4 regions of the Paenibacillus sp. FSL R5-0912 genome follow, and region 3 is predicted to be linked to each of the others. Evidence: riboswitches for the same ligand, from Rfam matches in the RefSeq annotation. Region 3 holds a riboswitch; each other region holds the start of a gene.
What was found. Region 3 has a riboswitch for cyclic di-GMP ahead of R50912_RS31380 (flagellar assembly protein A). Riboswitches for the same ligand answer to the same signal wherever they lie in the genome.
Positions count from the first base shown of each region.

Region 1: it holds a riboswitch for cyclic di-GMP, as region 3 does, so the genes downstream of both, R50912_RS34675 (choice-of-anchor A family protein) here and R50912_RS31380 (flagellar assembly protein A) in region 3, are expected to answer to the same signal.
Region 2: it holds a riboswitch for cyclic di-GMP, as region 3 does, so the genes downstream of both, R50912_RS03240 (transglutaminase-like domain-containing protein) here and R50912_RS31380 (flagellar assembly protein A) in region 3, are expected to answer to the same signal.
Region 4: it holds a riboswitch for cyclic di-GMP, as region 3 does, so the genes downstream of both, R50912_RS32950 (bifunctional diguanylate cyclase/phosphodiesterase) here and R50912_RS31380 (flagellar assembly protein A) in region 3, are expected to answer to the same signal.

Region 1 is NZ_CP009282.1:557,266-562,647, reverse strand. Features, by position in the region: gene R50912_RS34675 (choice-of-anchor A family protein) at 1-1,713, opposite strand, end outside; cyclic di-GMP riboswitch class I at 1,796-1,888, opposite strand; gene R50912_RS02430 (YhjD family protein) at 2,703-3,080, shown strand; gene R50912_RS02425 (ASCH domain-containing protein) at 3,518-3,940, opposite strand; tRNA gene R50912_RS02420 (tRNA-Thr) at 4,137-4,208, opposite strand; gene R50912_RS02415 (sugar phosphate isomerase/epimerase family protein) at 4,291-5,070, opposite strand; gene R50912_RS02410 (MTH1187 family thiamine-binding protein) at 5,121-5,382, opposite strand, start outside.
Region 2 is NZ_CP009282.1:737,507-742,888, reverse strand. Features, by position in the region: rRNA gene R50912_RS03245 (16S ribosomal RNA) at 1-761, opposite strand, end outside; gene R50912_RS03240 (transglutaminase-like domain-containing protein) at 1,165-1,956, opposite strand; cyclic di-GMP riboswitch class I at 1,989-2,069, opposite strand; cyclic di-GMP riboswitch class I at 2,143-2,223, opposite strand; gene R50912_RS03235 (class D sortase) at 2,351-3,004, opposite strand; gene R50912_RS03230 (GtrA family protein) at 3,174-3,578, opposite strand; gene R50912_RS03225 (glycosyltransferase family 2 protein) at 3,568-4,545, opposite strand; gene R50912_RS03220 (phospholipid carrier-dependent glycosyltransferase) at 4,630-5,382, opposite strand, start outside.
Region 3 is NZ_CP009282.1:7,386,022-7,391,403, forward strand. Features, by position in the region: gene biuH (biuret amidohydrolase) at 1-621, opposite strand, end outside; cyclic di-GMP riboswitch class I at 1,139-1,232, shown strand; gene R50912_RS31380 (flagellar assembly protein A) at 1,335-2,960, shown strand; gene R50912_RS31385 (DMT family transporter) at 3,023-3,940, opposite strand; gene R50912_RS31390 (LysR family transcriptional regulator) at 4,037-4,966, shown strand; gene R50912_RS31395 (aldo/keto reductase) at 4,991-5,382, shown strand, end outside.
Region 4 is NZ_CP009282.1:184,965-190,346, forward strand. Features, by position in the region: gene rnr (ribonuclease R) at 1-440, shown strand, start outside; gene smpB (SsrA-binding protein SmpB) at 666-1,145, shown strand; RNA gene ssrA (transfer-messenger RNA) at 1,348-1,712, shown strand; cyclic di-GMP riboswitch class I at 2,128-2,223, shown strand; gene R50912_RS32950 (bifunctional diguanylate cyclase/phosphodiesterase) at 2,295-5,165, shown strand.

The DNA.
Region 1 (5,382 bases), 890 kb from region 3:
TGGTTTCACTGTCGGTGTTGGTTTCACTGTCGGTGTCGGTTTCACTGTCGGTGTTGGTTTCACTGTCGGTGTTGGCTTCACTGTCGGCGTTGGTTTCACCGTTGGTGTCGGTTTCACTGTCGGCGTTGGCGTCACCGTTGGTGTCGGTTTCACTGTCGGCGTTGGCGTCACAGTTGGTGTCGGTTTCACTGTCGGTGTCGGCTTCACTGTCGGTGTCGGCTTCACTGTCGGTGTTGGCTTCACTGTCGGCGTTGGTTTCACCGTTGGTGTCGGTTTCACTGTCGGCGTTGGCGTCACCGTTGGTGTCGGTTTCACTGTCGGCGTTGGCGTCACAGTTGGTGTCGGTTTCACTGTCGGTGTCGGCTTCACTGTCGGTGTCGGCTTCACTGTCGGCGTTGGTTTCACTGTCGGTGTTGGCGACGGAGTACACTTAGGTGTCGGCGTCGGCTTCACTGTTGGTGTCGGTTTCACTGTCGGTGTTGGTTTCACTGTCGGCGTTGGCGTCACTGTTGGTGTCGGCTTCACTGTCGGTGTCGGCTTCACTGTCGGCGTTGGTTTCACTGTCGGTGTTGGCGACGGAGTACACTTAGGTGTCGGCGTCGGTTTCACTGTCGGTGTTGGTTTCACTGTCGGCGTTGGCATCACTGTTGGTGTCGGTTTCACTGTCGGCGTTGGCGTCACTGTTGGTGTCGGTTTTACCGTCGGTGTCGGTTTCACTGTTGGTGTGGGAGTTGGCTTCACCGTCGGCGTTGCAGTCGGTTTCACTGTTGGTGTAGGGCTTGGTGTTACGGTTGGTGTTGGCGATGGGCTGGGGGTTGGTGTTGCGGTCGGCGTCGGACTTGGCGGCGGTCCATCTCCCTGGTATGTTCCTAGGTGCATTTCTACTCCGCCGGCAAAAGACTTGGCAATTAGCGTTCCGTATAGCTCTGCACCGGAATAATTGACATCCGCCTTAGGCGCCAGTATCGTCCCCAAAAAGGTGGTATACGCAATATTCACCTTGGTCGCTTCGTAGAAGTTGAACAACACTTGACCTGCTTTGCCGTTATTCATTGCGAAACTTGGTACATTGACCGTAGCTCCACTTATGTTAATAATTAACGTGGCATTCTGGGCAATGTTGAATTGAATATTGTTTGTATTCGCCAGCGTTGCCGCATCCAGGTGAACTACGTTGAAAAGATCCGGCGCACTTATTGTAAGTGTTCCATAATTATTATTGCCAATTTCTTTCGTAGCGGACAATGCCCCGTATGCTGCAGAACGCGAGATCAGATACTGCTTCTCAGCCGGGAAATCAATCGGGCTTCCCTGCTTCTTCGCGCCTATAATATTCACAATAGGCTCATTGGCTTCAATGGTGTCCCCATACACAACGTTTCCGTAGATTTCTCCGCTACCCGAATGTTTAAACTTCTTACCGGCAACGAGTACGTCTGTGGCTGAAGAATTCCTGTAGGCCCTGGCTACCCCGTAACCTCCAGAGAGAGTAATATTCCCTCCCGCTGCAAGACGGCCTTCAATTTGATCATTGTCTTGCGTGAAATCGTCAAAGATAAAAGCATTAAAATTCCCGGCAATCCCCAAGACCGGCGTTGGATTGTAAGGTACACCAGCTGTTGCCCTTACCTCCGTCCCCCAAGTGAAGGCGCTACTTACGGTCAGTACGCCCGCCAGAATACAGGCGGCCGCTTTTCGCAATTTTTTTCTCAATAATCTACACCTCCTATTCAACTATTCTATGAAATCGTCGCAAAACTATAACAAAAAAAAGACCGCCACGAAGGGTTAGCTTCACGGCGGCCGGACGACCATAGCCCGGACTTAAGGGGCATCAGATTCCTGACTTTGCGTCCCGCTCTTTCGAAACGGTTTGCGTTTGTACATGATTGATATGAAATTGGAAAAGCTTATGTAATACCCAACAGAAATCTGTGACATTTGTTACTTTAGAACTAACTTTAGTTTAGATGCCACTTGGCATATTGTCAATATATTTCCAATTCATTTCACAGCTATTTTTGTGATGAAAAAAATAAAAAACGCTTTATTCATAAGGCTTTATACAATTTATAAACATACCTTCCTGACGAAAAAGGTCGATAATCCCACTAATTCGCCGCAGTACTTTTTCCTTTTCACAGAGTTATTATCCTTAAATTTCAAATATCAAAATTTAGTATTTTAGTCCTACTTTTTCTCCCCGCCCCCCCCATCTTCGCTTAAACAAACCTCACATGGTGAACCTGAAGAAACGGGTGCCATCCTCCTTAAGGACACCACCCGTTTCCGGACATACAAGAGAGCTCTTATATAGTAAAAGCCTTATGAGATTCATCTGTTTTCACAGCAGTCTTTAATCGACATATCTAGGGAGTTTGTGTAGAGGGCTGGAAATCTGCACACGCAGAAATCCATTTTTAGAGCAGCTGAATCCAGCCAATCATTGATACCCAAAGCGGAACGCTAAGGAATAACCCAAACAATAAACCGCGGCGGAGATTTCCTTCATGACTCATTGCCATTCTCCTTTTAATCAGATTTATTTACAACTTTATTATTTCAATTTTAATATAAAATAATTTTCCCGATTTTATTGTGAATTATGTCACATTAACAGCCCTCTTTTTTTTAAATACCATTGATTTTTTTTGAACTTCGGGTTAAATTACGAATATACGTTCTCGTTGGAGGAGATGAGATTGATGCACAGAGCAGAGAGCCAGGACAATATGCTGGTGAAATCGTATATCTTGCTGCCGCTCATTTTATCCGCCTTTGAACGCGATGCTTCCATCCTATCCGCAGAGCTGCGCACACCCGATCCTTACCTTGAGGTTCTCCGGACAGCGGCGGGTGCAGCCATAGCCGACCTGCGGGATGTCCGCACCGAGATGAGAGCCCGTGGTCTGAAGGTCTATGCACAGCAGCAGCTGGAAGTTGGCATTGAAGCCAAATTTGTCTGCAGGGGTTATCATGAACGGATGCTGCTGCTGGATGATGTCATTACCGCCCAGTCTACTATCCGCATGCGCAGATATTTGGGTCTTGGCACTCCGGACTCAACCGCCTTGAGATGAACAGCAACTCTGGCTATGTTAATTCTCGGCGTTACTTCCCCCATAAAAAAGAGGCCCGCCATGATTGGCAAGACCTCAGGGTACCCTATTACATCCCTTACCTGAAAATAAGCTGATACCCAGATAAAGATTACATTAAAATCGTCCAATACCCAAGCGTACCGCAGATAACCACAGCCGCTACGGGATACAGGATCTTCCGGCTTACCTGATCCTTAAACACAATAAACAAACAAAGCATACAAAGCCATGCGATAAGAAGGCTGCCCATCTCTTATGCATACGCTCCTTCCCGGCATTTCTGCCCTGGCTCCTGCAGCATACCACCGCAGAGTCCGCTTTCCATATATATAAGAAGATTACCCGCTGAATATCCCTATGATACCCGCTGACAGCTGATAAGCATGAAATTTTTATTTATTTGGCCACAAATGGATTCACCACTCCTGCTCAAGAACGGGATATTCCCAGAAACCTAAGCGCCCTTTGGCAGGTATAGGATGAGCCAGCGCAACGACTTCCTCCAGCTTCCAGGCATACCGGCCTTCTGCATAATCGCCGAACACATATTCATTCCCGCCCGGCCAGTTCTGCTGTGCTTGCTGAGGCGTAACCCCGCAGCAACCAGCCAGCCGGCTGGTCGCAAGGATTACCCCGGAGGGCAGATTATCCGCCGTGTAGCCGTGCCGGGCAAGCACCGATTGATACGGCTCTGTCCTGCATATGGCCTTATCTACCTGCATACCGGCATGGATGGCTAATTCTCCCCGGTAAGCCGTCGGCCAGGAACGGGTCTCGATCTGTTTTTCACCCAGCTCAATTAAGGTTGCCCAAGGCTGGCGAATCGTCAGACACTTCATACAAGTGCCTCCTCTCATAAACAAAATAGGCTCTAGGAATAACATATAAATCGTTTAATAAGATTGATTTCATTTTAGTCCTGCATTCTGTATTAAGCATAAGCAAGCATCGGGCCGGTAGACGATCGGATGAATAAATAAAAAAACGCGACCCCCAAAACCCCGGAAAGCCGCGCCACTATTGAGTTCTTACGGATGCTGGTGAAGGGAATTGAACCCCCGGCCTACGCATTACGAGTGCGTTGCTCTACCCCTGAGCTACACCAGCTTAAAAGGATTGCCCCTGCCAAACAAAAAATATTATAACTCTTTCAGCAGAAAACGCAACCCTTTTTGACTATTACCTCTTCCTATCCCTGCATAAGCCCCAACCCGCGGAAATATTCCAGCGCCTGCTTAGCACTCTCCAGCGACGACACGGCATAAGCCTCTTGCTCTACTATATAATACAGAATTCCGCTTTCCTCTGCCTTGTCGAAGACGCTAGCGAAATCAACCTGCCCTTTCCCGAGGTCAGTCTCTTCATTATTTGCCCCGAAATCCTTAATGTGGACCAGCGGAACACGCCCGGCATAACGCGAGACATAGTCAATCGGCCGGGCCCCGCCCCTGTATACCCACCCCAGATCAAACTCGGCAAACATATGCTCAGCAGGAATCTGCCCCAGCCATATATCGATGACTGCTTTGCCGTCTACCTCCGCAAATTCATAATCATGGTTGTGATACCCGTACTGCAGGCCTGCTGCACGGACCATCGCGGAGGCCTTCTCCAAGAAGGGAATCACCGCCGTCACATCTTCCATCGAGGGGTTCTGCGGAAGCGGTGCCGAAGGGGTGATCATATATTGTAGTCCAAGTTCCTTCGCATATTCAATTTCTTTGGCTAACGCCCGTTCCATGTTATCCAGACTGCTGAAATCCAGGCCCACATGCGCCGAAGGCGCAGCAAGACCCAACCGGTCCAATGTACGGCGCAGTTCTCCTGCAGACACGCCGAAATAACCGGCGAATTCTACCGCCTGGTATCCCATCTCCGCCACTTTGCCCAGTGTACCCAGGAAATCGCGCTCTGTCTGGTCACGCAGTGTGTACATTTGAATTCCGATTTGCTGTGAGGCCTTTGCCATGAAAGATCCGCTCCTTATAGGTTGAATCTGATTACAACTACAGGTACTCCTTACTCTCCTTGCAGCTTACGTTCCACGGATTCCAGCTTGCTGCGGCTCGTAGAAGACTTGTCACGACGGTCATCAATTTTAAGCGAGGTAGATACTCTCTGTGCTCCTGAAGTAAAAGGCGACTCATGCAGCGCTTCTACTGCAGACAGAATCCGTGCAACCGGTCCTTCAATAATAGTCCCCATCGAAGTAAGCTCATAGGTAATCCCCTCCACGGTCTGCAGCACACGCTGCATATCGGCCACATAGCTGCTGAGACTG
Region 2 (5,382 bases), 1.1 Mb from region 3:
GTTACAGCCCAGAAAGTCGCCTTCGCCACTGGTGTTCCTCCACATATCTACGCATTTCACCGCTACACGTGGAATTCCACTTTCCTCTTCTGTACTCAAGTCACCCAGTTTCCAGTGCGACCCCAGGTTGAGCCCAAGGTTTAAACACCAGACTTAAATGACCGCCTGCGCGCGCTTTACGCCCAATAATTCCGGACAACGCTTGCCCCCTACGTATTACCGCGGCTGCTGGCACGTAGTTAGCCGGGGCTTTCTTCTCAGGTACCGTCACTCCGGTAACAGTTACTCTACCGGACGTTCTTCCCTGGCAACAGAGCTTTACGATCCGAAAACCTTCATCACTCACGCGGCATTGCTCCGTCAGGCTTTCGCCCATTGCGGAAGATTCCCTACTGCTGCCTCCCGTAGGAGTCTGGGCCGTGTCTCAGTCCCAGTGTGGCCGTTCACCCTCTCAGGTCGGCTACGCATCGTCGCCTTGGTGAGCCGTTACCCCACCAACTAGCTAATGCGCCGCAGGCCCATCCCCAAGTGGCAGATTGCTCCGCCTTTCATTCTCTCTTCAGGAGAGGAAAGAAATTATCCGGTATTAGCTACCGTTTCCGATAGTTATCCCAGTCTTGAGGGCAGGTTGCCTACGTGTTACTCACCCGTCCGCCGCTAAGTTCATTTGAAAGCAAGCTTTCAAATGAACTCCGCTCGACTTGCATGTATTAGGCATGCCGCCAGCGTTCGTCCTGAGCCAGGATCAAACTCTCCAAATTGGTTTTAGAAAGAGCGATTGCTCATTTTGAAACATCTGACGAGAATTTTCATTCTCACGATGAAGTTTCTAAAGCGTACAAGACGCTGTGAAACTCATCATTTTTGGATCTCGCCGAAGCGATCTCCCACTCACTCGTTGTTCAGTTTTCAAAGATCAAGCTTGTTGTCAACGACGACTACCGCGTCACCAGCAACTCTTATAATATATCACGTTCATCCGAGTAATGCAAGCTTTATTTTGAAATCACTTATTTAAGTCATTTCTCATTAAGTTTGCCGCTCCAACAACGCTTACTTATAATACCCTATCTCTCTACTAAAAAGCAACCCTTTCCTAAATAAAAATAACCCGCTTAATAATTAAGCGGGTTATCCTCAATGAAACTATAAATGCATCTGCTCTTAGTAGAACTTAGCTGCAGTATATTTACTTGCTACTTTAACCAGATCTGCTGTTTTGCTGTTCTTGGCAAGTCCAGCATCAACTGTAGTATCAATAGTTACCCATTTGCCATTAAGGAACACTTCATTCCAAGCGTGGTAAGACGTCACATAGCTTGTGTTACCCATAACCAGTTTGGTAGGAATACCTTCACTGCGAAGCATAGTAGCGAATAAGGAAGCGTAGTCGTAGCAGATTCCTTTCTTGGAAACAAGAGTACTGTCGTTGTTAGGGATGTAATCTGTAGTTACACTGGAAGCCAGGGAATAATCATACTTCACATTGGCAACGATATAATTATAGATAGCCTTCACTTTGTCTTCATCTGATGTCAAACCTTGTGTAAGTTGTGCTGCTTTCAGAACTGCTTTATCGGAAGAACTCCATTTAACATTCTGTACGGAGCTCAGATATACTGCGTTGGCGTTGCTCAGGCTAAGATCTACCGTCTCGGAAGAAATTACTTTGTATTTGTTGCCGGTAGTGTTCTCAAGTACGGAAACCTTGTATGAACCGTTACCTTGTTGCAGCGGGAATGTTTCAGTTGGTTTGGAGGTGTACAAGTTGTAAGTGTAGCTGTTATTGTCTTTGGTGATCATCAGCTTAATCTTCTTATCCTTAGGAACATTATAAGATACTCCGATAACACCCTGATCCAGTTGACCTATGTTCAACCAGCCTGCATCTGCATTAGCAGCTTGAGCTGTACCTGTCTGCATCGACGTAACCACTACGAATAGTGTAACCAACATTAGATAGAACTTCTTCATTGGATAAAACCCCTTTCGGTAGCTGGCTGCCATCCTTACGGGAAGGCCCTTTAGCTTTGCGTCCCTACCTTTCGATAGGTTTGCCGTTATCGTATAAGCTTTATCTGTCCTTGCTTCTACCATAAAATGCTAGATATACAATAAGAACAAACAAAAAAAGCCTCTTCATTCGGTAGCTGGCTGCCATCCTTACGGGAAGGCCCTTTAGCTTTGCGTCCCTACCTTTCGATAGGTTTGCCGTTTATCGTGTATTAGCTTTATATAGTTATATCTTACCATATCTATTTCTATTATCAAGACCTAAATCACTAGATTTCTGCGAAAACAAATAAAAATTTTAAGTATTTTAAATTTTTCCGTCATCATTCTACAAACATCAGGATAACTTTGCGTGAATGATAAGTCTATGCGTTGGATTCACCAGCGGATCACAAGTAATGAGTGTAAGAATCTTGTCATCCTCATTCCCTTTCAATACGGATACATCGGTCGGTTCCACAATAGTTACATCATAAACTACATAATTGTATTCCTGCTTACCGGTTGTAACGGAAATAGCGTCCCCCACTCCGACTTCATTCAATCTATTGAACAGCCTTCCCGTAGTTCTTGATCTATGCGCTGCAATCGCAGCATTGCCAGTAGCGCCGAGCGGAGCCGTCTCCTTCATATGCGCAGCTGCATGCTTCATATTCGCCTTGGTGGCGCCTTCCAGTACAGGCAGCTTCAGATCTATTTTGTCGATTTTGATAATCGCCATCACCTTGCCTCCGACTTCAATCTCAGGCGCTGCAGAGGGTTCAGGCTCTTCCGCAGCCGACTCATCTGCCAGCAGCTGGGTTACTTCCGCGTAAGGCTTACTTAGATCAGCACTGGCCGGAGCTGAGGCAGACGGAACGATTTCACTGTAGGCCTGTTCAGCCTCTTCCAGCAGCTTTTGCTGCTGACGGTCATTGTACCATTCGCTTCCTTTGGGATAGAGCATAATTAGCACCCCGGCAAGTATAATCAAATAGGATAATTTCCGCATGACAATCGCCTCCGTAATATAGAATAGATGATACCCTTCCGGAATAATTAAGAAGCAATGCTTCTATATAACAAGTAGAAACGACTTTACCGTCCTTTTTAAGGACGGTACCGTTTCAGCGAGAAATAGAAGGTAATTTATAGCAGCAAGCATATAAATTCATATATTTTCAGAATACCCACTTCCGGCTTCCGAAGAAATTAATGATTACCGTAACAAATGTGACCAGCACTTTGGCGATCAGCACTTGAATACCGAGAGAATCGGTCAATATATGAATCAGCAGCACCGATATAACCAGCACCAACAGGTTCAGCACGATAAACCTGACCAGCTGCATCCGGTCGAAGCCCTCTTTATTGCCGATGTCCCTGTCACGGAAGGTTACCTTTTTGTTCCAGAAGAAGCTGTTGGCCGTACCGGCGCTATAGGAAATAATCTGCGCAGGGGTATTGATCATCCCAAGGGAATGCAGCAGTGTGAATACAGCAAAGTCAACCAATGTATTCAGCAGGCCTACCGCATTGAATTTCAGGAACTGGATGAACCCCGCACTCCATCTCTTATCTGGCATAATCGCTTTCCTTCCGCGTGTCTTCTATTTCCGCATCCGGATAGCCTTTGGTCTCACGCACAATATAGAGCGGTCTGTCCTTCGACTCATCATAGATCCGTCCGATATACTCTCCAATTACCCCCAGCAGCATCAGCACAATCCCATTGAAGAGCAGGTTCACGCCAACTATAGATGCCCATCCGGGTACGGTCCAGGAGGTAAAGATTTTTTGGAACAATACCAGGAACAGATAGATGAAGCTGGAAAAGGACAGAAAGAATCCGATATAGGATGCGATTTTGAGCGGTTTGTGGGAAAAGGAGGTGATGCCGTCGAGCGCAAACCGGATCATTTTCTTGAGCGGATACTTCGTTTCCCCGGCAAAGCGCTCCTCCCGCACATATTCTACCATGGTCTGCCGGAAGCCTACCCAGCTCACCAGACCCCGGACGTACCGGTTCTTCTCCTTCAGACCGCGCAGCACATCACAGACTTTACGGTCGATCAGCCGGAAGTCCCCGGTATCGGTAGGGATTTCAACACTGGTCATACTGCTGAGCAGGCGGTAAAAGATCTTAGCGGTGACTTTCTTGAATAAAGTCTCCCCGTGACGCTTCAACCGCTTGGCATACACAACTTCGTAGCCCTCTTTCCACTTCGCAATCATCTGCAGAATAACCTCAGGAGGATCTTGGAGGTCTGCGTCAATCACCACGACTGCCTGGCCTTCGGCATAATCCATACCAGCCGTAATCGCCACCTGGTGGCCGAAATTACGGGAGAAGTCGATCAGCTTGACATGCTCATCCCGGCTGCTGATCTCGCGCATGATCTCCGCCGTACGGTCCCGGCTGCCGTCATTGACGAAAACCAGTTCATAGGAATCGCCGCAACCATCCATTACTTTTTTGAGCCGCTCATAGGTTACCTGAATGACTTCCTCCTCATTGAACATGGGGACAATCACACTGTATCTGGCTTTCACCTTAGTTCCTCCTATAAGTTTCTACGAGATCCCCCGCAATAAAACTGACTTTTTAAGCATCTGTGCCTCATTAAATAGTGCCCCCTAGAATACCCAGGAAGGGAACCACCGCAGTACCGTATTTATATAACTGCTATTAACCTGCATTCCGGATAATACCGGATAGAACATTACAAACAGGATGGCTGCTGCAGCCACATAGGCATACCGCAGGTATTTAGCATCGCCGAATCTGCTGTCAAGCAGCTTCAGGATATAGACAACCGACAGAATCATAAACGGCACCATCGCAAAATAATGGTACAGGAACGTCTCACGCGGCACAAGCATCCACGGAACATACTGTGAGAAGAACCCGATCCAGATCATGTACAGATTCTTGTCCCGGCGTTTCACGGTAAACCACACGGCTGCCAGCATAGCGAAGATTCCTGTCCACCAGATGAGCGGATTCCCCATGGTCACGATGCTGCTGGCCTTGCCTTCCGGCAATCCTTCACCGCCGCTGAAGAACCAGACCGGACGTTTCATGAACGGCCACTCCCACCAGGAGGAGGCGAACGGATGCGTTGCTACAAGCTGGCTGTGATAGTTGTACATATTTTTCTGGGCATCAATCAGTCCCTTAATGGTGAAGCCTTCCGCCGAAGCAGAGAGCGCCGGTACAAAGGACAGGCTATAGATGATAACCGGGATAGCAATAAAGAATAGGATGCAGCTGGCCAAAGTGATGATGGTGTTCTTCCAGAAGGACTGGTCCGCTGTCCGGCAGGCCGCTTTGAGCCCCTGACCGGTCAGCTTGCCTTCAGCCAGCAGACGGCCTGCAGCCTTATACTC
Region 3 (5,382 bases):
CTGCATTTTGACCATATTCAACGCTGCCAGGTGATTGGCATAATCCGTAGCGCCCGTGCAATCCTCCAGGATCAGACATTCATAACCGCGGTCATTGGCTTCGCGCATCGTCGTGTGTACACAGACATCCGTCGTGATTCCGGTCAGAATCAGATGGGTAATCCCTTTATTCTTCAGTATTAAATCCAGGTCCGTAGCATAAAAGCTGCCTTTACCCGGCTTGTCGATAATGTGCTCTCCCGGTATAGGTGCCAGTTCATCAATGATCTGCCAGCCGCGCTCACCCCGTACGAGAATCCGTCCCGCCGGTCCTTCCGAGCCGATCTCAGCACCGATCTGTCTGCTCCGCCACCGTTTATTCGCCGGCAGATCGGACAAATCCGGCTTATGGCCTTCCCGGGTATGGATAACGGTGAATCCGTTAATTTCCCGGATGCGTGCCAGCAGCCGCCCAATCGGCTGAATCGCTCTGGCTGTTAATGAGAGGTCGTAGCCCATTCGCTCCACGTAACCGCCTTTGCCGCAAAAATCCGTCTGCATGTCGATAATCATCAGTGCCGTCTTCGCCGGATCAAGGACGCCGTCATAGGGCCAGGTGTAAGGTGCTGCTGTAATCTGCATGGTTCATGCTCCCCTTCCAGAATTCAATGCATGTATTTAATGTTATGTTTATTAACATTAATTTCATCTTTCCTGCCGTTTGTTAGATTATATTACAACAAATTTGCAATGTCTTCGTTTTTATTACGAAATAATGCGCTAATTGTTTGTGTTATTCTACATATATAACATAAAAGTAACATGCAAACCCCGAATTAACCCCATTCATATATTAAAAAAGCCGCCCAACGCAGGCAGCTCAGCAGCAGTCCGTTCTCCAGCTCAAAGATCCGGCTGTTCTTGCAGAGCAGACTTCTCCCATAAGCTGTAAGCGCTGGGAAACCAGTTTTTCAAGCAATATAGAGCTGCACATTTCAAGATTATTAATAGATTGGCAGAATACAGTTGAAAAATAGCTCCTTAAGTACTAGAATTAAGCTTGTTTGCAGAAGTTCCTACAGCCCAGGAACCAGTTATGACCTTTTTTGTCGATTGCGGTCGATTGAAATCGCCTCATGCTGAGTGTATATCATTGATCTATTTCTAAAGGCAAACTTCCTGAAAGGGTAGGACGCAAAGCAATGGGCCTAAGAATGCAGAGAATCCGCATTTATGGTCGCCAGGCTGCCAATAGAGACCACGTAAGCCATCAGTCACCGGGAGATCCCCCAGGCTTTATGATGCTCTTTTCTGTACGAATGCCATTGATTATACGAAAAAGCGAGGTTAAGATAATGCCGCAGCAATTCATCGAACCAACCCGATATGATTTCGTGGAATCCTTGATGCTTGAACGGACCGGATTCCTGGATTCTTTCTCTGTGGAGGGCCGGACTTCCGGTGGGATGAATGGAGATAAGGATGGAATTATCCTTGTGCAGAATAATCAGATCTTCATTACTCCCCCGCTCTCTGGCGGCAAGCCCGCCCGGATCTCCGCTGTTCATCCTGTAGTGCTGAAGATCAACTGGAAGACCGTTACAGAGCCTACTGAGGTGACCTCAGCGGACCATATTACCTGGGAAATTTGCGAGAAGCCACAGTATCAGATTACAGTTTCACCTGACAAGCTCAAAGTGCATTTCACCTTATACCGTGCAGAGAAGTACGCCTGGAATCTGGTCAATTGCCCGGCTTCCTTCGAAGCCGCAGTCCGGGCCGAGCCTAACCGGGCGATGCTGCTGTCCACGCTCACCATAGAACAGATTCTCTCTTCGCTGGATAACCGCTCCATTCTGCGGAATCTGAATATCCCGGCCCTATACGCCGAACTGAACAACCCTACATATCTCCCTGTCTGTATCGCAGAAGGGAGAGCCCCGCTGCCCGGCAAGAAATCAAGGCTGCAGCTATCCCTCCCGGAGCATACGCTCACAGGTAATGGAATGCTCCGGGAGGGGCGAACTGCGGAAGGTGCAGATTCCTTAGATTATCTGCGGTTTCCGGGAGCACCCTTCGCCAGAGAGGGAGAGGTCTTCGCCCGCAAGCTGCCGCCCGAAGAGGGAATTCCCGGATTTGACGTAGAAGGAGGCATCTTGCCTCCACCTCCACCGCAGGATATTTATTTCGCAGCCGGAGACAATGCACGGCTGCTTCCAAACGGGGAGATCGCAGCTCTGCGTACGGGCAGACCCCGCATCTGCGGAGACTCCGGCAGCGTTACAACCTGCGATTTCCCGGCCCTATGCCTCATCACCAAGGAAACGGCGGCAACGGCCCGTGAGATTATGTTTGCAGGTGACATCGTTGTACCCTCAGATATTGAAGGCCCTATGTGTATTGAGGCGTTAGGGAATGTGTATGTCTACGGCAACGTCTGCCAATCTACAATTACAGCTACCGGCAGTATCTATATAAGCGGTCAAGTAACCGGCTGCAGCCTGCACACCGGACTTGCCGGGGTACACCAGCACCGCCTGCACCGCTTCTCCAGTCTGCTGCTGACTGAAGTTGGCGGACTGCGGGAAGCCGCCCGTCTGCTGGCCAAGAATGTAGAATCCCGCCAGCAATCCGTGAAATACGGTCTGGTGGTTATGCTGCTGCTGGAGGATAAGTACAGCCATATGGAACGTCTGATCAGCGATCTTAAATCCGCACTGCTGTGCATGGAAGGAGCTTCCCGGCCCGGTACGGATCAGCTCAAGCAGATGCTGGAGGTTTTTACCCATCCGGGGCAGTTCACCGAGTTTATCACTGACAGTGTTCTGAACAGCTTCTCCCGGCTGCTGCGTAGTCTGTGTGAAGACATTGAACTGCTCCAGGAGGAGCATGTCTTCATTAATATCGCCCGTTCCCATAACAGTATCCTGGAGTCCGGCGGAGAACTGATCCTGCGGGATTTGGACAGAGATCCTATCTGATCCTGCTGTGACCCCTGACAAGTACAAACGGCTGCCCCTCTTCTGAGGGAGCAGCCGTTTGTTTATTCCTTACCCAGACCGGGTACCGGGGTCTGCAGGACACTCCCGGCCTTCCGGCCCAGCCTGACATTCACCAGAATAATGCTGCTCACAATCAGCAGCATACCGATGACCAGATTCAACGTAATCTGTTCATGCAATAAGACTACACTGGAGCCGATGGAAATCAGCGGAATCAGAAAGGTGAACGAGCCTACCTTGCCGGCCTCTCCTTCATTGATCAGCTTGAAGTATACCATCCAGCCCAGCGCAATCACGAAGACCGCGATGAACAGTGTATTGATTATAAAAGTACTACTCCAGGTAATATCCGCCCAGCTCTCCGAAGCCGAGCCTGCCGCCAGCAGGATTACCCCGCCGATCATGATCTGCATCGCGGTCATCCACAGCATATCTACTCTGGCTGCGTTACGTTTGGTGTAGACCGTAGCCAGCGCCCAGCTGAGTGCACTGGCCAGGGCCAGGAGGACGCCTATTGGCGAGATACTTCCGGTTAATCCCCCAAGGCTTAACGAGGCTACCCCGAGGAAGCCGATGACGAGGCCGGCGATCTTAAGCCCGTACATCCGCTCGCCCAGCCAGATCCAGGCAAAGATTCCGAGCAGCACCGGCTGCAGGAATACAATGGCCGAGAAGAGGCCGGACGGTACATACTGCAGGCCAATCGTCTGGAAGCCATAGTAGAAGACGATACTGAGGAAGGCTGACACCAGATAGACGGGCCAGAGCTGGTGCAAATTCAGCTGCTTCCGCTTCGGCAGAGCCGCGATGATTAGTATAATACCGGCAATGACCGTTCGTATTCCGGCGAACAGCAAGGGCGGGGCATACGTTAAGGCAATTTTGGAGAGCGGCCAGTTGATGCCCCAGACAATAACCAGGAACACTAGTAAGCCAATGGTTTGCTTCCGCTTCTGCATGTGTTCACCTCTTGTTCTGATTTCTTCCCAAATGATACAATAGATTCAGTCATAATTGAAATGAATTATAATCATGAGGGGCATACCAGATTAGATATGAATAATACTCAAATTCGCCTATTTGTCTTAATCGCTGAGAGCCGCAGCTTCACCAAGGCAGGTCTTGAGCTGAATATGACCCAGCCCGCAGTCAGCCGGGCCATCGCCGCACTCGAAGCCGAGCTGGACGTGAAGCTGCTGCTGCGCGACCGGCGCAGCGGATTGATACTGACGGATATCGGCAAGCGGATTCTGGTTATCTGCCGCGGAATCCTCAGCGGCCTTGATAAGATTGACCAGGAGATTGCCGCCGAGAAGGGTCTGGAGAAGGGCCTCATCCGCATCGGCGCCTTTCCGGTTGCCGCTGCCTATTTTGTCCCGAAGATTATCAGTGCCATCACTGCCAAATACCCCGGAATTGAGATCAGATTATATGAAGGTTCGGTCGCCGAGGTGAAGGACTGGCTGGCATCACGGTTCATTGACGCAGGCCTGATGATTCCGCCGGTCGAAGATCTCGCCTCCCTGCCGCTGTTCCGGGAGAAGCTCTACGCCGTATTGCCCGGGGATCACGAGCTTCGGCACAAGCAGATCATCTGTGTGAAGGATCTGGAAGCTCAGCCTATGCTGCTCTGCCGGTCGGGCTACGAGCCTCCGGTAGTGGACTTATTCAACCGGGCCGGAAGCAGGCTGAATGTGAAATACGAGGTCAATAGCTACATTACCGCACTGAACATGATCAGGGAGGGGCTCGCCGTCGGTGTGATGTCCCAGCTCTCCCTCTTGTCGCTGCCGCCGAATGTCGTGGTCCGGGAGCTGGCTCCTGATGCTTACCGCGATATCCATATCGCCGTCCCTTCCCTGGAGGAGACTTCTATTGCCGTACAATTATTTATTGATACTGCACTGCAGCTGTTCTCCGGCAATGAAGCTGCTCCCCCGCCGCTGGCCGCAGCCAGCCTAATTAACGTTAATGATAATAAATAATGATAATGATAAGGAGTGATCATGATGCATTATAAGCGTCTCGGAAACAGCGGCCTGCAGGTATCTGCACTGGGTCTTGGAACCAACTCGTTCGGCAAACGGGCCGATCAGGAGGCCTCGATCCGCATTATTCATGCCGCCATGGATCAGGGAATCAACTTCATCGATACTGCCAACATCTATGCCGGCTCCGAGTCCGAGCGGATTATTGGCCTCGCTCTTGAGGGCAGACGCCATGCTGCCGTTCTGGCTACCAAAGCCGGCCTTCCGAAGCATGACGGGCCTGACGGAAGCGGCTCTTCGCGCCGCCATCTGATGCAGGAGCTGGAAGGCAGCCTGCGGCGGCTGAAGACGGATCATGTGGATCTGTATCAGATTCACACCTTCGATCCCTACACCCCGCTGGAGGAAACGCT
Region 4 (5,382 bases), 520 kb from region 3:
CGAAGGCGGACCGCCGGGGCGAAGCCGGCGGATCAGGTGCTCCGCGCGAGCGTGAGCGCGGCAGAGGCCGCGGCGGAGACGGCGGAGGCAGTGCCGGGGGACGCGGCATTGCCTTCGGCTTCGGCTCCGGCAAGGGCGGCTACGGCGCGCCAAGCGGGGGCGGAGCCGAGCAGGCGGGCGGTGAGCTGCGCGGCGTGGACGCGAGCACACGGTTCCGCAGCCGCGAAGACCTCGGCAGCGGCCTCGGAAGCGAAGGCAACGGCGCAGCGCCGGAGGGCAAGAGCCGCCGCAAGAAGAAGAAAGGCGGCGTCTTCATCGGCACTTCTGTGACTCCAGGCAACGTGGAGACCACTAATCCGGCACCGGCAGGCGCTGGCGACAAGAGCGGCAATCCGGAGGGCGGCGGCCGCAGAAAGCGGAAGAAGAAACCTCAGGCCTAGGCAGAATTAATAGAAGGCACTGTTCCTTTAGGGGGACAGTGCTTTTTTAGAATATAAGGGGACTTCTATTTCACCTGAAACGTAGCACTTCCTGACACCCATATGTCAAAATGATTGCTCGGGATAGGGTGATCCTTCCTTGCACTGCCTGCTTGGCTTTTGATACAATATAGACCTGGTGTCCGTTCATAACGGGCCGGGAATTCAATTCAAGGAGTGACTTTCATGGGTAAAAAAGCAGACGGGAAAGTGCTTGCCCAGAACAAAAAAGCTTCCCATGATTATTTTATTGAGGATACGTATGAAGCGGGTTTGGTTCTGACGGGTACAGAGATCAAATCGCTGCGTAACGGCCGCGCTAACATCGGGGACGCTTTTGCTACCATCCGGAACGGTGAGATTCATATTCACAATATGCATATCAGCCCTTTTGAACAAGGGAACCGCGCCAACCCTACCGATCCAACGCGTACACGTAAGCTGCTCATGCATAAGGAACAGATTCACAAGCTGCTCGGTTCCTCGAAGCGGGATGGCTTCACGATTGTGCCGCTGAAGATTTATGTGCGCAATGGCTACGCCAAGCTGCTGATCGGCCTTGGTAAAGGTAAGAAGGAATACGACAAGCGCGACTCCGCCGCGAAGCGCGATGCTCAGCGTGATATCCAGCGTGTGCTGCGCGACAAACAGAAGATCGCCCGCTAGACTGGTAACCACCTGGCGCCCAATTGTTCCAGATTCGACCTTCAATTCCTTTAACCTACGTGTTAAAGTGTTGATAAATGTGCTATACTGTGTAAGTAAAACTTATTGCTTCTGAACAGCCATCTTGATCAAGATAGCTGTGAACCGGATCAGCATGTATGCTTGTCATTGATCCGTTAATCCGAAGCGCCCTTTCTAATGAGGGGCCGTTCTTGGATTCGACGGGGATAGTTCGAGCATGAGTAGCGAGTAGTGGGGACGCGTCCGCTTCATCAACGCTAAAGCCTATTAAACGGCAAACAACAAAACAACTACGCTTTCGCAGCCTAAGAAACTGTGCGCGTGCTTCTACCCTGCATCGCCCATGTGACAGGGATAGGGGCTAACAAGTAGTGGGATACGCTGTCTCATCTCCGCCTGCGGTGAGCTGAAGAAGACAATCAGGCTGACCCAACGTATAGCCGGTTACGGGGCGATACTCGGGTGACATCAAATCCGTGACTACACTCGTAGAAGCTTATGTGCCGTTATCTTCGGACAGGGGTTCGACTCCCCTCGGCTCCATATGGAGTATCAGTGAAGACACCTTTAGGGGTGTCTTTTTTCATTTCGGCGGCTGTTTTGGACTATACGTGGTGGTTAAAAGGCTTGCTGTGACGCGGTTTCGGGGGCTTGCTGTTAATGGATACAGTGAGTTTCACTGAGGCTATACGGAGACCGGTGGCTTTGGCCTCCACGTAACCCGTGATAAATATGCTCCCCCTTCGGCGTGTGTTTTCGCCTTCCATACCCATCATCCGCCCTTCGATTTTGACCAAAGAAGAGATCGTTGCAGTCTGAGCACTCCTACCTGCTATAAGTTGATATGAACGGTGCCATACGGAAATGTAGAAATTGGTTGTAACACCCAGCAGTATCAACTATAATTAGTGTCAGCTTGTAGATTAATGTCGAATAATGTATTGTCTTTCAGATAATCTCAATAATAATAGGGCACACTCGTTGAAAAACGGGGTCGCAAAACTACAGGGGCTATCACATGTCCAATTTGGATATGTTATGCCAGCCAGTTACCGAAGGCAAGGAAACCTCTCCTTTTCGGGAGAGTTTTTTTGTTGCAATGGGCCTGATTCATAAGGTGGGAGAACAGTGAGTATATTTAATAAGTCGATTGTATTTATCATAGCTCTGATTATTTTTGGACTACTAGGTAATATGCTCAGCCTATCCCTATTGCTGGGGGTCAATTTTATCTTCGGTAGTATATTCACCTTTTTGATATTGCGGATATATGGTCTTAAATGGGCTTTAGTGGCATCGGTTATTGTAAATGGTTACACGTTGTTTCTTTGGAATCATCCTTACGCTATGCTTGTTTTTGTGCTGGAAACTTTATTTGTCGGCGTCTTCTACAGAGGGAAAAGGATTGTTCTTTTTGATAGCCTATATTGGATGATTTTAGGGATGCCTCTCATATGGGTATTCTATCGTTATGCCCTGGATATGAATTTTACCGCTTCCCTGCTGGTTGTGCTTAAGGATGCCGTGAATGGTATTTTAAATGTATTGATTTCCAGTTTAATCTTTACTTATCTGCCTCTTCTTAAATGGCCATCATTCCAAAAACGCAAGATGTCGAGCTCTCTTCATGATGTGCTTTTCAACATATTTGTCACGTTTACCTTTATAACTTTGCTTCTGGTGACGGTGATGATCGGTCATGAACAGTATCACAACATGAATGAAAAAATAAAGTCAGAGACTGAACGAGATTCCGCTATCATCCGCAATGATCTTACAGAGTGGGGAGAAGTTCATGTTGCCGCAGTGAATACTTTATCGATGGCGGCGGCTGAGAATAGGATGGAAGAGATCGATTCCTTGCAGCGCCAAATGGCTTATCTACTGGCGTTATATCCGGATTTTACTACTTCATACATTGCTGATCGCAACGGAGTTACAAAGCTGTTCTCTCCATTACTAAATAACAAAGGAAAGTCAACGATTGGCTTAAACTTCTCGGATCGGCCTTACTTTGAATATATGAGAGAAAAACACCAATTCGTTGTTTCCGATGTGTTTCTTGGAAGAGGTTGCGTTAACGAACCCATTGTCGTTGTGGGCTCCCCTATTATGATTAGCGGCGAATTTACAGGGGCGGCCGTAGGTGTGCTCAATCTTAACTATGTTACAACGGAGTTAAAAAAGCTGGCGAATAATAGACTAATGAATGTCACAATCGTAGACCGGAATGACAGGGTTATTGCGAGTACTCGTGATGATCTGGCCGTTATGAACCCGTATAACTGGGCAGAAAGGGGCGAAGCAAGTGAAATAATTGGCGGTTTGTATCACTGGTTCCCGGATGCTATCAGAAATCCAATGAACAGATGGGGAGAATCCTCCTATTTCAAGATCATGACAATTCCGGAACTGGGTGATTGGAGTGTTATTGTCGAGGCACCAATTGCCCCCTATCGTGACCGCTTGTATAGCTACTACATAAAAATATTCAGTGTTTTATTGGCCTGTGGATTGATATTTATTTTTATTTCTAATGTGATCAGTGAAATCATTGTTCGACCGATTAAGCTTTTAACCCACACAACCACTAATTTACCTGAGAAAATAGCCGAGAACCAGAGCGTGAACTGGAAAGGCAGCTTTATACAAGAAATTAATACGCTTATATCTAACAGCAAGGATACGGCCACCAGACTTCAAAGCATGTTTGCTGAGATTCAACTCCTCGCCTATTACGACTGCTTGACCGGTTTACCCAATAGAGTCAACTTTAATCAACGGTTACAAGCTTACTTGAAGGAAGCCGACGACCATGGTCACACAGCCGCAATCCTGTTCATCGATGTCGATCGGTTTAAGATGGTAAATGATACGTTCGGTCATACAAAGGGCGATCAGTTATTAAAGCTGGTAGTTGTGAGGGTTCAAGAATGTCTTGGTCAGGATGCGATCCTCTCAAGAATGGGTGGAGATGAATTCATCGCCTTACTTCCCAATGTGACCCGTGAACAATCGGAACAAATTGCCCAAGCTGTTCTTGCGGCATTTAAGATACCCATTTCGCTAAGTGATCACGAGGTGTATACTACACCAAGTATTGGTATCAGCCTCTTTCCAACGGATGGAGACAGTGAGATGGAACTTATTAAGAATGCAGATCAAGCGATGTATATGGTTAAAAAGACAGGGCGTAATGGTTACAGTTTCTATGAGGGGAAGCTTAATACGTCATTGTCAAACCAAATGAGCTTGGAGACGATGCTTCATAAAGCTTTAGATAATCATGAGTTTGAACTATTCTATCAGCCCCGGATGGAATTGAAGACAGGCCAAATTATCGGACTAGAGGCTCTGATTCGATGGCGCCATCCAGTTCAGGGCATGATTAGCCCCGCGGAATTTATACCGATTGCCGAAGAAAGCGGACTGATTAGCCCCATTGGAGAATGGGTGTTACGGACAGCTTGTTCGCAAAACAAAGCTTGGCAGAATGAGGGCTACAAGCCAGTCTGTGTCTCCGTTAATCTATCCGTAAGGCAATTTAAGGATAAGGATCTGGTTCGGAACATCTCTGGCATCTTGAACGAGACCCAGCTTGATCCACGATACTTGGAGCTGGAGATTACTGAAAATATAAGTATGAACAATGAAGAACAGGTACTCTCCACTTTACAGGAGATAAGAAAGTTAGGCGTTAAGATCTCCATTGATGATTTTGGCACTGGGTATTCTTCATTGAACTATCTTGTGAACTACCCAATCGATTTCCTTAAAATTGATCAGTCCTTCGTTCGTAACATTCAGAGCCAATCCAACGATGTGTCCATTGTGAAAGCTATCATTTTCATCGCTCATAGCATCGGTTTAAAAGTTGTCGCGGAAGGCGTCGAAACGGAGGAACAATTGAACTTGCTGCGTGAATTGGAGTGTGATGATGTCCAGGGATATTTAATAAGCAAACCGGTACAATGTGAAGAGGTAAGGAATTTCTTATAAGGGAGTGCCGATAAGCTGCCTTTCTATGTATTATGGTGTCGTACGGGGGGCTTCTAGGGTGACATCAAAACTGTAACTACACTCGTAGAAGCTTATGTGCCGTTATCTTCGGACAGGGGTTCGACTCCCCTCGGCTCCATCTTATTATCAGTGAGATCACCTTCTTATGGTGGTCTTTTTATTTTTAGCAGAACTGCTTGCTCTATCGTCTAACCAG